DNA from 4 places in the Paenibacillus sp. cl130 genome. Region 4 is predicted to be linked to each of the others. Evidence: riboswitches for the same ligand, from Rfam matches in the RefSeq annotation. Region 4 holds a riboswitch; each other region holds the start of a gene.

Region 1 (3,148 bases), on a different contig from region 4:
CGGTAGAAACCGGCAGAGTGGCAAGGGAAATCTCTCCTTCAATACCATTAATCTGGTGCGGCTTGGGATTGAGTATGGTATTTGCACAGGCAAACGCCTGACACCTGACCGTGATCGCTTTGATGCGAGACTGGAAGAAGTTATGCGCATTGCGGTGGATGGCCTAATCCATCGCTATCAAATCCAGACCAGCCAGCCGGCCAAAGCTTCGGACTTTATGATGCGCGAAGGGGTATGGGAAGGTGGAGAAGAACTGGCGCCAGATGATAAGGTGGGAAGCGTACTAAAGCACGGTACGCTTTCGATCGGGTTCATCGGGCTGGCTGAGTGCATGAAGGCACTATACGGGAAACACCACGGGGAGGATGATTTCGTATACCGCGAGGCACAGCGAATCATCACTTCCATGCGCGTGTATTGCGATCGAATGAGTGAATATCACAATTTAAATATTACATTGTTCGCTACGCCTGCCGAAGGTCTGTCGGGCAAGTTCACATTGCTGGATCAACGTGATTTCGGGATTATCCCTGAGGTAAATGATCGAGAATATTACACGAATTCTTTTCATATTCCCGTGTATTATACGCTCCCGGCTGCTCGTAAAATCAGCTTGGAAGCTCCGTTCCATAACCTCTGCAACGCTGGTGCGATTTCATACATCGAGCTGGATGGTAACGCGCGGAATAACCCGGATGCGTTTCTTAAAATTGTTCAGTACGCGCTGCATCAGAACATCGGCTATTTCTCTATCAACCACCCGGTGGATCGTTGTACGGAATGTGGTTATGAAGGGATTATCGGGACAAGCTGCCCCCAATGCGGCACAGATGAGGAGCATACACACTTTCAGCGCTTACGTCGGGTAACCGGATATCTGACAGGAGATTATACCGTTCGCTTTAATGCTGCAAAACAGGCAGAAGTTCGAGACCGGGTGAAACATAAGTGAATTTGTGTGGCTACATTCCGGAATCTCTGAACGAAGGATACGGCCTGCGCACTGTCGTGTTTATTAGCGGTTGCCGTCATGCCTGTCCCGGATGCTTTAATCCAGCGTCGTGGAGCTTCCGTGCAGGTGAGCCATTTACACCCCAACGACAACAGGAAGTCATTCGTGACATCATGGATAATCCGTTGTTGGACGGACTGACTCTCTGCGGGGGAGATCCGTTTTTCTCAGCAGCAGAATGCTCGCAATTTGTGCGTGACTTCCGCGAGGCCTGTCCCGACCGAACCGTGTGGGCTTATACTGGCTTTGTCTATGAAGATTTACTCACAGATCAGGAGCGACAGGAGCTAGCGCTTTTGTGCGATGTGATTGTGGATGGTCGTTTTGTAGAACAGCAAAAGGACCTGACCCTTCCCTTCCGGGGCAGTCGCAACCAGCGTCTGGTAGATGTAAAAGCCAGTATTCAGGCAGGCTATACCGTTTCATTGGCTTAACGCGAAGTTTACCCGGCAAGATGCTATATATCTAAGACAAGTCCCCATCATGGGTAAGGCTTGTCTTTTTTTCATATAGCTAACTGTTTCCATTGGAGTTTCTATTGCGCATCCTGTAAGTTTCACTTATGATGGTGAACAAGTATACGAGTGCATAATTATTCGTCATACCTTAACCGTATAGCTTGGAGATAGGTGTCTGTTCTATTCAGATCAGGCTTAAAAGGGAAGCCGGTGCAAATCCGGCACGGTCCCGCCACTGTAAACGGGGAACTTTCAGCTGTTCATATATCCACTGGTCCACAGACCGGGAAGGAATGCTGAGAGTCATGATCCGTAAGTCAGGAGACCTGCCTATTTTAACAACATCGCAAGTACCTACGGAAGATAGGGAGGTGTTAAGAGCAGTCGCCGTATTTTTGATTTTTTAATCACGGAGGCATTCTTTCCCCTACTTATTTTTAACTCTGGGGGAAGAATGCCTTTTTTGGTACGTAAAAATAAAACAGCTACCCACTAGGAGGAAAAGTACATGTCCATTATTGAATGGCCTGAATTGTCCGGCTTGATTAGCAGTAATCTGGGATATCCGCGTATCGGCGAAAACCGGGAATGGAAGAAAGCACTGGAACGCTTCTGGGACGGCAGCATTAACGAAAGCGAACTGCAGACGGAGATGAAAAGATTACGGTTGGAGCATCTGAGCAAGCAGCGTGACAAGGGGATTGATCGCATTCCTGTCGGAGACTTCTCCTATTACGATCACATGCTGGATACATCTGTAATGTTCGGTCTGGTACCCGAACGGTTCAACCATCGTCCCGCAGGTCCGGTTCCTCTGTCCGTGTATTTTGGGATCGCTCGTGGACAGAAGGGAGCAACCGCCAGTGAAATGACCAAATGGATGAATACCAATTATCACTACATCGTTCCTGAATTGGCAAACGCAGTCCCGGTGTTCACTGAAAATAAACCCTTACAGGCTTATCGTGAAGCAAAACAAGAACTAGGCATTGATGGGAAACCGGTCCTCATCGGCCCCTATTCATTCGTTACCTTATCCAAAGGCTATGATCGTAAGGATTTGGCCACCATCGTACGAAGCTTCCTGCCACTGTACACCCGTATCCTGTCTGAACTAGCGGCAGAAGGCGTTCAGTGGGTCCAAATCGATGAACCTGTCCTAACCACCTCATTCCCGGCAGAGGATTTGGACATTATTCAGGAAGTCTATGAAGCTTTGACTCAAGCTGCGCCCTCCTTGAATATAATGCTGCAAACCTACTTTGGCAGCCTGGACCATTATGAGCGTCTGTCCGCACTTCCGGTACAGGGATTGGGTCTTGATTTTGTGTATGATGATGGCGAAAATCTTCAGCATATATTGCAGCATGGCTTCCCTAAAGGAAAAACGCTGGGCGCTGGGGTTATTGACGGGCGCAATATATGGCGAAGCGACCTGAACGCTGTGGCTGCCCTGCTGGGTCAGTTAGCAGAACAAACCACTGCCGCACAGCTTATCGTACAGCCATCATGCAGTCTGCTGCATGTGCCAGTCAGTCTGGAGGCAGAGCACAAGCTGGACAAGGAGCTGGTGCAAGCGCTGGCCTTTGCCGATGAAAAGCTGGAGGAAATCGCCGTCCTGACGGCTGCACTTGGCAAACACGATCCTTCCGCACTCGCCAAGCTTGAGCAAAGTGCG
Region 2 (3,148 bases), on a different contig from region 4:
TTCCTTATATTCAGCAATGACGTTCTCCACGATATCAGTAATCTGATCGCCCGGAATCCCTTCCGCTACGGGCTGAGCGGCATGAGCATTGCGACCGAATTTTTTGCCACCGAGGAAGAGGTCGTATCCTCCCTTGCGATAGACGATTCCGATATCCTCCAGCACCGCTCCATAGCAGGCCATACCGCATCCGTTCAAAGCAATACTCGTTTCCTTGGGTGCCTGTAATCCGCCAAGTACAACCTGTAGATGCTCAGCCACAGGCACAGCGTCATCCTTCTCCATATTGCAGAAGTCGCACGCCTTCACCTTAAACACATCGCCAATCGGCATGACAATGAATCGTTCATCCCGCAGCCGTCCGACCAGTTCCTCGGGGTCTGCACACGGCACGCGCAGCACGATCTGATGATCTGGCGTGTATTCCAGCTCGCCGTCATCACCCGCTACCTCGGCGAGCAGCGCCATCTGACGAGCGGTGAACTTCTTGTTTCCCACACCCGGGGAAACGCCCACCTCAAACAGCGCAGGCTTGCCAAAGCCGCCTGTCGCCATCCCGGACGCGGCCCCCGCTCCGGCCACCGCTAACGTTCCGGCGGTGCTCTCGGCGGTAGGCGCTTGCCCGCTCCAGCGAGCGTTGGCTGCGCCAGGCAGCTTGCCGCCTACAGCGAGGCGGCTTAGTGCCTCTGCCGCCAGCGATGCCGGGGCTGCGCCGGTTTGCACAGCAGTCGTTGCCTGCACGGCAGCCATCGCTTGCGGGCGTGCCTGCGTCGCAACCGCAGCGCCGCTCGCGGAGGGTCCAGCGGGCTTAGTCGGGGCTGCGCCTGCCTGCGGTGTATCCTCTTGTGCGCCCAGCGACCACGGCTCCGCTTCCGTGCGGAGACGCTGATGCGGCTTGAGTGCCTGCTCGGTCGCATCTAATGTGTATTTGCGCTGATATCCGCGCGGAGTCACGATCAAGCCGTCATACACCGTCGTCGAGGAATTGCCGATGATTACAGTCGTCAGCATCCCAATGTCATGGTTCAGCATATCTTCCAGCGTCGTTACAATAACTTGCTGACGTTCACGATAAGCACTTTTCACCAACCCGACTGGAGTTTGCGGATCGCGGTAACGCAGCAAAATGGACTGCGTCTCCACAATCTGGCGGGTACGCCGACCACTGCGCGGGTTGTATAATGCAATCACAAAATCGGCCGAAGCCGCTGCTTCTACGCGCTTCACAATCGTTTCCCATGGGGTCAGATGATCACTCAGACTGATCGTGCACGCATCATGCATAACTGGCGCCCCCAACAGTGATGCACAGGACTGAATAGCCGAGATCCCCGGTACGACTTCTACCTCAACCCCGTCCTCGCGTCGCCAGCCTTTTTGCATCAGCACCTCATACACCAGCCCTGCCATACCATAGACTCCCGCATCTCCACTGGAAATGACAGCTACCTTCTTGCCCATCTCTGCTTGGCGAACCGCCTCCTGTGCACGGCTCACTTCCTCTGTCATTCCTGTGCGTACAATCTCCTGTCCGTTCAACAACGGACGGATCAAATCAACGTAGGTATTGTAGCCGATAATGACCTCACTTTCGGCCAGCGCATCCAGCGCCCGTTTTGTGATATGTTCCATATCTCCTGGTCCAAATCCAATCACCAGCAATTTTCCTAATGGGCTCATCGTGCTCCTCCTATTCATCCTTTTCAGGGCAGCTATGCTATCTATTTCAATGATTTATGCACATCGTGTAACTCAAAAAAACCCCATCCTGCCCGGATGGGGTTTCTATGTACGCATCTCTCATCAGACGAACAAACAGCGTAAGAAGACACTATTTGTCTTCCTCCAGCCTGCCGTTGTTTTCCATCTGACTGTTTACGCTTCAAACGCTGCTGCACGTTCATATCCACGCAAACCTCTAGCCAACATGGAAAAAGCAACGTGTGCCTGATTTCCTGATTTCGTACACCCATCCTCTCCGCGAAGGTTAACGGTGCATACAGATCAAGGTAGGTCTCCTGGCTTGGCATCAACGGATTCTTTCGTCTTCCCCGTTTTTCACGAGTGACCATTTTAAAAAATCCTCTTCCTTACAGTGGCGGGACCGCTCGGGATTTGCACCCGATTCCCTGTTACCCTTTGCTCAACCGCAAAGGCACCTTGTCTGTCCGCTATTTGATTATGGGTCTTATCATAACCTTGCCTCAATCAGTTGTGCAAGCACGAAAAACGCTTTATTTCAAGTTCTCTGCTTTATTTTTTAACATATGTAGCAATTCGTCCGGGTCCGCAGAGATACTTAATAACGCTGGGTGCTCGGCCCCGGTAAACCCTTCTTGCACGCTATGACGCACCATTTCTACTAACGGGTCAAAATATCCATTCACATTCAGCAGCCCAATGGGCTTGCGATGAATCCCGATTTGCGCCCAGCACAATACCTCGAATAGCTCCTCGAAGGTTCCCAAGCCACCCGGAAGAGCGATAAACGCATCGGCCATCTCGCTCATTGCCGCTTTACGCTCATGCATGCTTGCTACCTCAATAAATTCGGTAACTCCCCGATGAATGATCTCTGCATCAAATAACAGGGTGGGCATAATGCCAGTGACCTGACCGTCACCCGCCAGCATTCCATCCGCCACCTCTCCCATCAGCCCCCTGCTAGATCCACCATAGATCAGACGGATATGATGGCGAGCCATGGCTTCCCCCAGCTTGCCTGCAGCCTCAACATATACCGATGAATGTCCAGGTCTGGACCCGGCAAATACGCAAATAGAATTCATTAACGTCTCAGCTCCTGTCCTAAGTATCATGCATCGAAACTTATTCATTATATTAGATAAACATTTTCGCTATAACAAAAATCTTTGTCGATGCATGTCCAACAAAAAAAGATAAAGACCTCGTAGGCCCTTATCTTTATTTTACTCTGTATCCCAAAATATAAGTTCATTTTTTAGCATACTGCATTTATAATTTCTATCTCATTTCAATGACCATTCACGATCTTCAGACCACAGCCATGCACCGAATCGTTATGTTCAAAATATTTACCCAGCTCCACCATCATCGCGCCCATGCGCTCTTCGGTTGGAAACACGACTCGGTCAATCCCTTCTTCCACAATGGACTGTGCAGTCAC
Region 3 (3,148 bases), on a different contig from region 4:
TCCGCATCTACTTTTATTTTCAGAACATTATCAACCTCATTTCTACTAAGTCTCCTCTCTGGAGTCGTGTATACAATTGTTTTTTTATCCATAAGAAGGAATAAGTAAATATTACCTGTAAATTTTATGTTTGTAAATAATTTTATTTAATGGATAAAATTTAAAATGAGATAGAAGAGAGCCGTATTGATCGCAACGGTCCTTTTATTAACTGACGGTTTAATAGCAAGTGCCTCCCCGTTTGGTTGTTCGTACAAAACTCTTTAGCTCCACAACTTTTCGAGCGTAAAAGCAAGCCGTCGCTTCGTCCTGGTTTACAGTACGACGCTGTGAACGACCTGCAAGATCCCTCGCTTCGCTCACTTACTAGCTAAAAAATAACTTGACTGCTAGGCACCTAAACGGCACGCTGACATGGCTTGTCAGGAAATGGTCAGTTAACAAATTAAGCCCCCGGCTAATCACCGGAGGCTTTTCAAACTCATTCTCTAAATCACTAAGGAATGTTTTACGGGTAAATTCTCTAATAGTTAAATTTGTCTCAAAGGCTGTCTGAGAAGAATCAACAATATAGTTCTTTTGTTTGGTAGCTGCCCCCAATGCTGTTATCCTTATAATAGAAATTCCACAAGGTTTGCTCACTAAATTTCCGATCAACTCTTTGGTTTTGTCGCTTTTCAAATTTTTTTCTTCCTCAATTTTTTGGAGAAGGAATAACCAACTGCTTTTTCAGGCCTTTGGAATAATGTATCTTTTTTAATAGCTTGTACAAATTGATCTGCAATCTCGCTGCTAAATTTTCGTTCTTTTAGATTCATTAAGTAGTCTGGTACAGTTTTCGGGACATCATGAGGGAGACGGAATGCCCGTCATTTCGTGCACGCAATGAATAGACATCACCTTCATTCTCGCCACATCGTTCAAATTTAAATTATTGTGCAGCATTTATTGACAAGCCTGTGACAACAAAATAAGATCGTAATGGAAAGAAATAAAGGAAGAAAACAGGTGTGAGCCGGACGACTCTATGTACGGGGTTTTGCTGAGACCATGTAGATGGTTGTTGAGCGTGTTCACTTAAAAGGGAAGTTCGGTTGATTCCGACACGGGCCCGCCACTGTATACAGGCATCAGCAGGATACTGCTGGAGCTTTCAGAACAGCCACTGGAACTGTGAAGAACCGGGAAGGCCTGAAAGATGCGCCTGGAGTCAGGAGACCTGCCTGTTTTGACATCACTGTCAGACCCACGGGATGCTGGGGAGGTGGTTAGGCGTGCTGCATACGGAATGTCTGAAACCGATCTGATCCCTTCTATGTTTTTGGAGTTGGCTTCGAGGTGAGTTTTGACATTTTATAATGAAAGCATTTCTGACTGCTGATCAAGTGGTCCGGAATGCTTTTTTCGCGTTTTGCGTTAGGTTTATATGATTTTACAAGATAGAGGGGGATTCATTGAATGATTAGCAATCGTAGCAGGCGTTCATGGTTGATATGTACAGGGGTGATGCTGCTGCTGGCAGTTATGGCTCTTTCGGGATGTGCCAGCAATAAGACGTCGGATAGCTCCGGCAAGGGTGAAAACGCGTCAGCACAACAAACAGCGACAGATAAAAAGCTGGTAATGGCGTATACATGGAAACCGTCAGGCGTTGACCCGCACGGAGATAATAGCTGGGATGTGATGCGATCCGGTGCAGGTGAGACACTGGTACGTTTGAATGAAAAGCTGGAGCCTGTGGCTTGGCTGGCAAAGGAGTGGAAGCAGGATAGTCCTACAGTTTGGACGTTCAGCTTGCAGGATAAAGTCACTTTTCATGATGGAAAGAGTATGGATGCAGTAGGTGTAAAAGCGTCTTTGCTGCGCTCTATCGAGAAAAGCCATCTGGCTAAGGATTTACTGAATGTGAAGTCCATTGATGTAAGCGGCCCGCTGGCTTTGAAAATCACGACAAACCAGCCGAACGCGGCGCTGGTGTCCAATCTAGCTGATCCATCGACAATTGTACTGGATGTGGCATCGATGAAAGATGAGCAGAGTTACCCAGCGATGACAGGCGCCTTTAAAATCAAAGCGTTCAACAAGGACCAATCGTTGGTCGTAGAGCGTTATGACGGATATTGGGGCGAGAAGGCACGACTGGCTGAAGCGACGATGAAGTTCATTACGGACGGGAATTCGCGTCTGATGGCGCTGCAATCCGGCGAGGTGGACGTAGCGACGGATATTCCGGTTGATAACGCAGAGGTACTGAAAAAGAACGACAAGCTACAAGTGCTGTCGGCTCCCTCCTTGCGCACCCATATGATCGTGTACAATATGGAATCGCCAGTATTCAAGGATGCGGCGAACCGTAAGGTGGTGGACAGCCTGATTCCGCGCACATCGATTGTGAGCGCCGTCATGAGGGGCTTCGGTACGGAAGCAAGTAGTCCGTTCCCGAGCATTCTTCCCTTCGGTAAAGTTGAGCGTAAAGCGCTGGATGGAACGGCAGAGCAGCTGTTGACGAAGGATGGCTGGCAGAAGGACGCTCAAGGGACATGGACTAAGCAAGGCAAGCCGTTCGAGGTTACGCTGCTGACTTTCCCTCAGCGTCCAGAGCTCTCTGTTATGGCTGAGGTCATCCAAAGCCAATTGCTGAAAGAGGGAATCCAGGTCAAGATTCGCAAGGTGGAAAATATCGACGAGGCGTTGACCAAAAACGATTGGGATTTTGCAATGTACAGCATGCTTACTGCTCATACAGGAGAGCCGCAATATTTTATGGACATGTTTTATTCTTCGAAAAGCGAAGCCAATGTAAGCCGGTATAGTTCCAAACCGCTAGAGAGTATTCTTAACAGCTTGAAGCTGGCGAAGGATACAGCGCAGCGTAATGCTGTGACACTACAAGCGCTGGATATCATCAATGCGGATTTGCCACAGTCGTTCATTGTGCATCCTGATAATGTGTTTGGTGTGAAAAAAGGGGTGGAGGGTTTTACACCCCATCCGATCGAGTATTACTATATTACAGCGCAATCTGATATTACGGAATAACGAGCTGCGTATCCTATGATTCGTTTTATACTGGAACGTGTGGCGCAGCTGCTCATCATTGTATTCGTTGTATCCACGCTGACTTTTGTACTGATGCGGCTCGCTCCTG
Region 4 (3,148 bases):
TATGCGAAGAACGGTGCCCCAACAAAGGCCGTCATCACGCCCAGAGGAATTTCCGTGGGGGCTAACAACGTGCGAGCCGCCGTATCTGCCCAAGCCATAAAAATAGCTCCACCGAGCGCAGATAATGGAACAATCATCCGGTAATCAGGACCTGTCACCAGACGAATGATATGCGGTACAACGAGTCCCACAAAGCCAATCACTCCACATACCGAGACAGCGGCTGCTGTCAGTAGCGTGGAAATGATCAGAACAGATAGCTTCGTCGCATCTACATGAACTCCCATGTGAGCCGCCTGACGTTCACCCAAAGCCAAAATATTCAGCACACGTGCCCGGTTCCATAGAAATACCAGTCCTATGACCACATAAGGTAAAAGGATTCCTGTATATGACCAACCGCGCAGGCTAAGACTTCCCATCGTCCAGTACAATATTTCATTGACCGTCTCCTTCGACATGGCTGTCAGAAAGGAAACAACCGCCCCCAGAAAGGATTGCATCACCACACCCGACAAAATGAGACTTTGTGTCGGAATTTTTCCACCTTCCCGTGCCAACGTCAGCACCATCCACAGCGTCAGCATTCCGGTCGTAAATGCCACTAGCGGCAGCGTCCATATGCCAACAAATGAAAATTGAAGGCCCCAATAAATCAGTACTGCCGCTCCTACCGAAGCCCCCGAGGATACCCCCAGTGTATACGGATCAGCCAAAGGATTACGCAGCACACCCTGAAATCCGGCTCCCGCCAGCGCCAGCGCTGCCCCTACCAACATTCCCAGTAACACTCGTGGCAATCTGACCTTCAAAATAATCTGCTCTGAGGATGTATTCCAATCCGGTGTAAACGTATCGCCTAACCACGGAAGGTGGTTAACCAGAATGCCCGTGACCTGGCTGACCGGAAGCTTGGCCGAGCCGATGCCAAGACAGAGCAGCAGCGTCAGTAACAGCAGGACAAGACCTGTTCCTCCAAAGCCGATCAGTTTACGGTTCATTTGAAAATTTCAGGATACACGCCCTTGACCACTTCCTTGAGACCTTCCGTTACGCGTGGACCCGGACGACTGATCAAATTATCATCCACGGCAAACACCCGGTTGTGGCGAACAGCCGATATTTGATCCCATCCACTGCGAGCTTTAATGATTTCACCGAGCGTTTGACCAGTTTTGTCGTCCTTGACACTTTTGCTGTACAAAATCACGTCAGGGTTCGCAGCAATAATATTTTCCTCACTAATTTGGTACCACCCCTTCTGCGTGGCGCCTACATTTTCGCCGCCCGCCAACGTAATCAGCTCGTCCATAAACTCGCCTTTACCAACTGTCCAGCCTGGTGAAAACTCGACGTATACCCGCAGCTTCTGACCTTTACCGATATTTTTAATTCCTTCTTTCACTTCAGCTACATCTGCTCTCATCTTGTCAGTCACCGCTCTCGCTTCTTTCTGATGATCGGTGATTTTCCCATACAATTCGATGTTAGCCATGACATCTTCAACTGTCTTCGGTTCCGTTTTAAAAATCATAATTCCCATGTCGCGCAGCTTGGTCGTAGCCTGTTCACTAAGTGATATCCCTGCAAAAACGACTTCCGGGTTAGCAGCAATGATCGCCTCTTCGTTCGGTTTCATAATACCGCCCACTTTAGGCTTTTTCGTAGCTGCTTCCGGGTAATCAGAGTAGTCGGAGACGCCAACAATTTCCTTATCCAGCCCGATGGCGAACAGCGCCTCGGTTTCTGCCGGGGAGACGGAAACGATTTTATCCGGCGCTTTTTTGAATGTAAATTCCTGTCCTGTTGTATCCTTAACCGTGAGTGGGTAAACTGTTTTGCCCGGAGGCTCTTGTGCGGTTACGGTCTGTCCCGGCTGCTGTGAAGAATTCTGGTTCTCTTTATTTTCAGCATTTTTCCCATTAGCTCCACATGCACTCAGCACAACTGCCAAAATCAGAACCAATAGACCTGTTGTCCAAACCTTTATTTTTTTTCCTGCCATGATTTGCACCCCTTCATAAAAAATCGTTAAGAGCGTTACTTGAACATCATCAGATATCTTCTAAATCCAGCCTTCTTTTCCTATCAAAAAAACCCCGCATCCTCATATCAGGACACAGGGGCCACGTTAGCGCAGATCGTGCGCAGGCGGCAGCTTCTTTCCGCATGGACAGTCACTGCGAACACGTCATCCTTTCCTCGAAGGACTATGGTGACAGGCGGACGGGCAGGTATCCTGACTTATGGTAAAATGCATGTCCTGAAATTCTTTCATATGCTTAGTAGCACATAAAGCAGGACTAACGGGCATGTTTCCATTTACAGTGGCGGGACCGCGCCGGACTCACACCGACTTCCCTTTTAACAGCGCAGGCAAGGGAAACCATAGTTTCATCACGCTGCGCCGACCTCGTCTGCTGGATATTTGATAAGTGGTAGTCAAGCCGTTCTTTTACTTGATGATTATAGGTTAAAAAGAGGCGGCTTACAACCCAAACAGCCTCTTTATCCGCAGGTGTCTAACCTAATGAGGAAGCATTTCTGCTATGTAATTGTGCCGTCCTGCCAGCCTCAATTGAATCCTAAATGCTTCTCCCGGCCTCGGATTCAGACTCCAAAAATCATGACCCGGTATCAGCATGCAAGCCAACTGACGAATTACGCCACCATGCGTAACGACCAAAACAGAGAGCGGCGCAGCAGTCAAATCCATGGGTTGAACTTCCATAGCAACACGCCATTCATACAGAGAGTCAAGAAATTTCCGTAGACGATTCACAAAATCTGTCCAAGACTCTCCTCCAGGAGGGGTTATCCGTTGTGGCTCATCAATCCAAGCGCGATACAAAGACACATCCTTGAGCATGTCATACGTTTTTCCATCCCACTCGCCAAAATGAAGCTCTCGCAGACGTGGTTCCATCATAGGAGACATAGTAGATAGGGAATCTCCAGACGTCAATTCTGATTCCGGCACAATGATCTGCAAGGTCTGGCGACATCGCATTAAATCGCTGCAATAGATTCGAGCAAAGGACTGCCCTTGCAATTTTTCTTGCAAAGGCTTTAATTCCTGCTCTGCTCCCGGTAGCAAACCTAAGTCGGAGTGTCCTAGATATCGACGTTCCTTGTTCCATAAGGTTGT

What was found. Region 4 has a riboswitch for cobalamin ahead of BM358_RS04410 (ABC transporter substrate-binding protein). Riboswitches for the same ligand answer to the same signal wherever they lie in the genome.
Region 1: another riboswitch for cobalamin. It lies ahead of metE (5-methyltetrahydropteroyltriglutamate--homocysteine S-methyltransferase); the one in region 4 lies ahead of BM358_RS04410 (ABC transporter substrate-binding protein).
Region 2: another riboswitch for cobalamin. It lies ahead of cobJ (precorrin-3B C(17)-methyltransferase); the one in region 4 lies ahead of BM358_RS04410 (ABC transporter substrate-binding protein).
Region 3: another riboswitch for cobalamin. It lies ahead of BM358_RS13310 (ABC transporter substrate-binding protein); the one in region 4 lies ahead of BM358_RS04410 (ABC transporter substrate-binding protein).

The regions. Positions count from the first base shown of each region.
Region 1 is NZ_FOYG01000004.1:419,633-422,780, reverse strand. It holds gene BM358_RS14260 (anaerobic ribonucleoside triphosphate reductase) at 1-952, shown strand, start outside; gene nrdG (anaerobic ribonucleoside-triphosphate reductase activating protein) at 949-1,446, shown strand; cobalamin riboswitch at 1,623-1,819, shown strand; gene metE (5-methyltetrahydropteroyltriglutamate--homocysteine S-methyltransferase) at 1,979-3,148, shown strand, end outside.
Region 2 is NZ_FOYG01000004.1:448,098-451,245, reverse strand. It holds gene cobJ (precorrin-3B C(17)-methyltransferase) at 1-1,680, opposite strand, end outside; cobalamin riboswitch at 1,991-2,178, opposite strand; gene BM358_RS14390 (LOG family protein) at 2,235-2,789, opposite strand; gene BM358_RS14385 (uroporphyrinogen-III synthase) at 2,996-3,148, opposite strand, start outside.
Region 3 is NZ_FOYG01000004.1:199,947-203,094, forward strand. It holds gene BM358_RS13305 (hypothetical protein) at 367-681, opposite strand; cobalamin riboswitch at 1,038-1,242, shown strand; gene BM358_RS13310 (ABC transporter substrate-binding protein) at 1,459-3,039, shown strand; gene nikB (nickel ABC transporter permease) at 3,055-3,148, shown strand, end outside.
Region 4 is NZ_FOYG01000001.1:932,915-936,062, forward strand. It holds gene BM358_RS04405 (FecCD family ABC transporter permease) at 1-1,001, opposite strand, end outside; gene BM358_RS04410 (ABC transporter substrate-binding protein) at 998-2,005, opposite strand; cobalamin riboswitch at 2,212-2,406, opposite strand; gene BM358_RS04415 (histidine phosphatase family protein) at 2,528-3,148, opposite strand, start outside.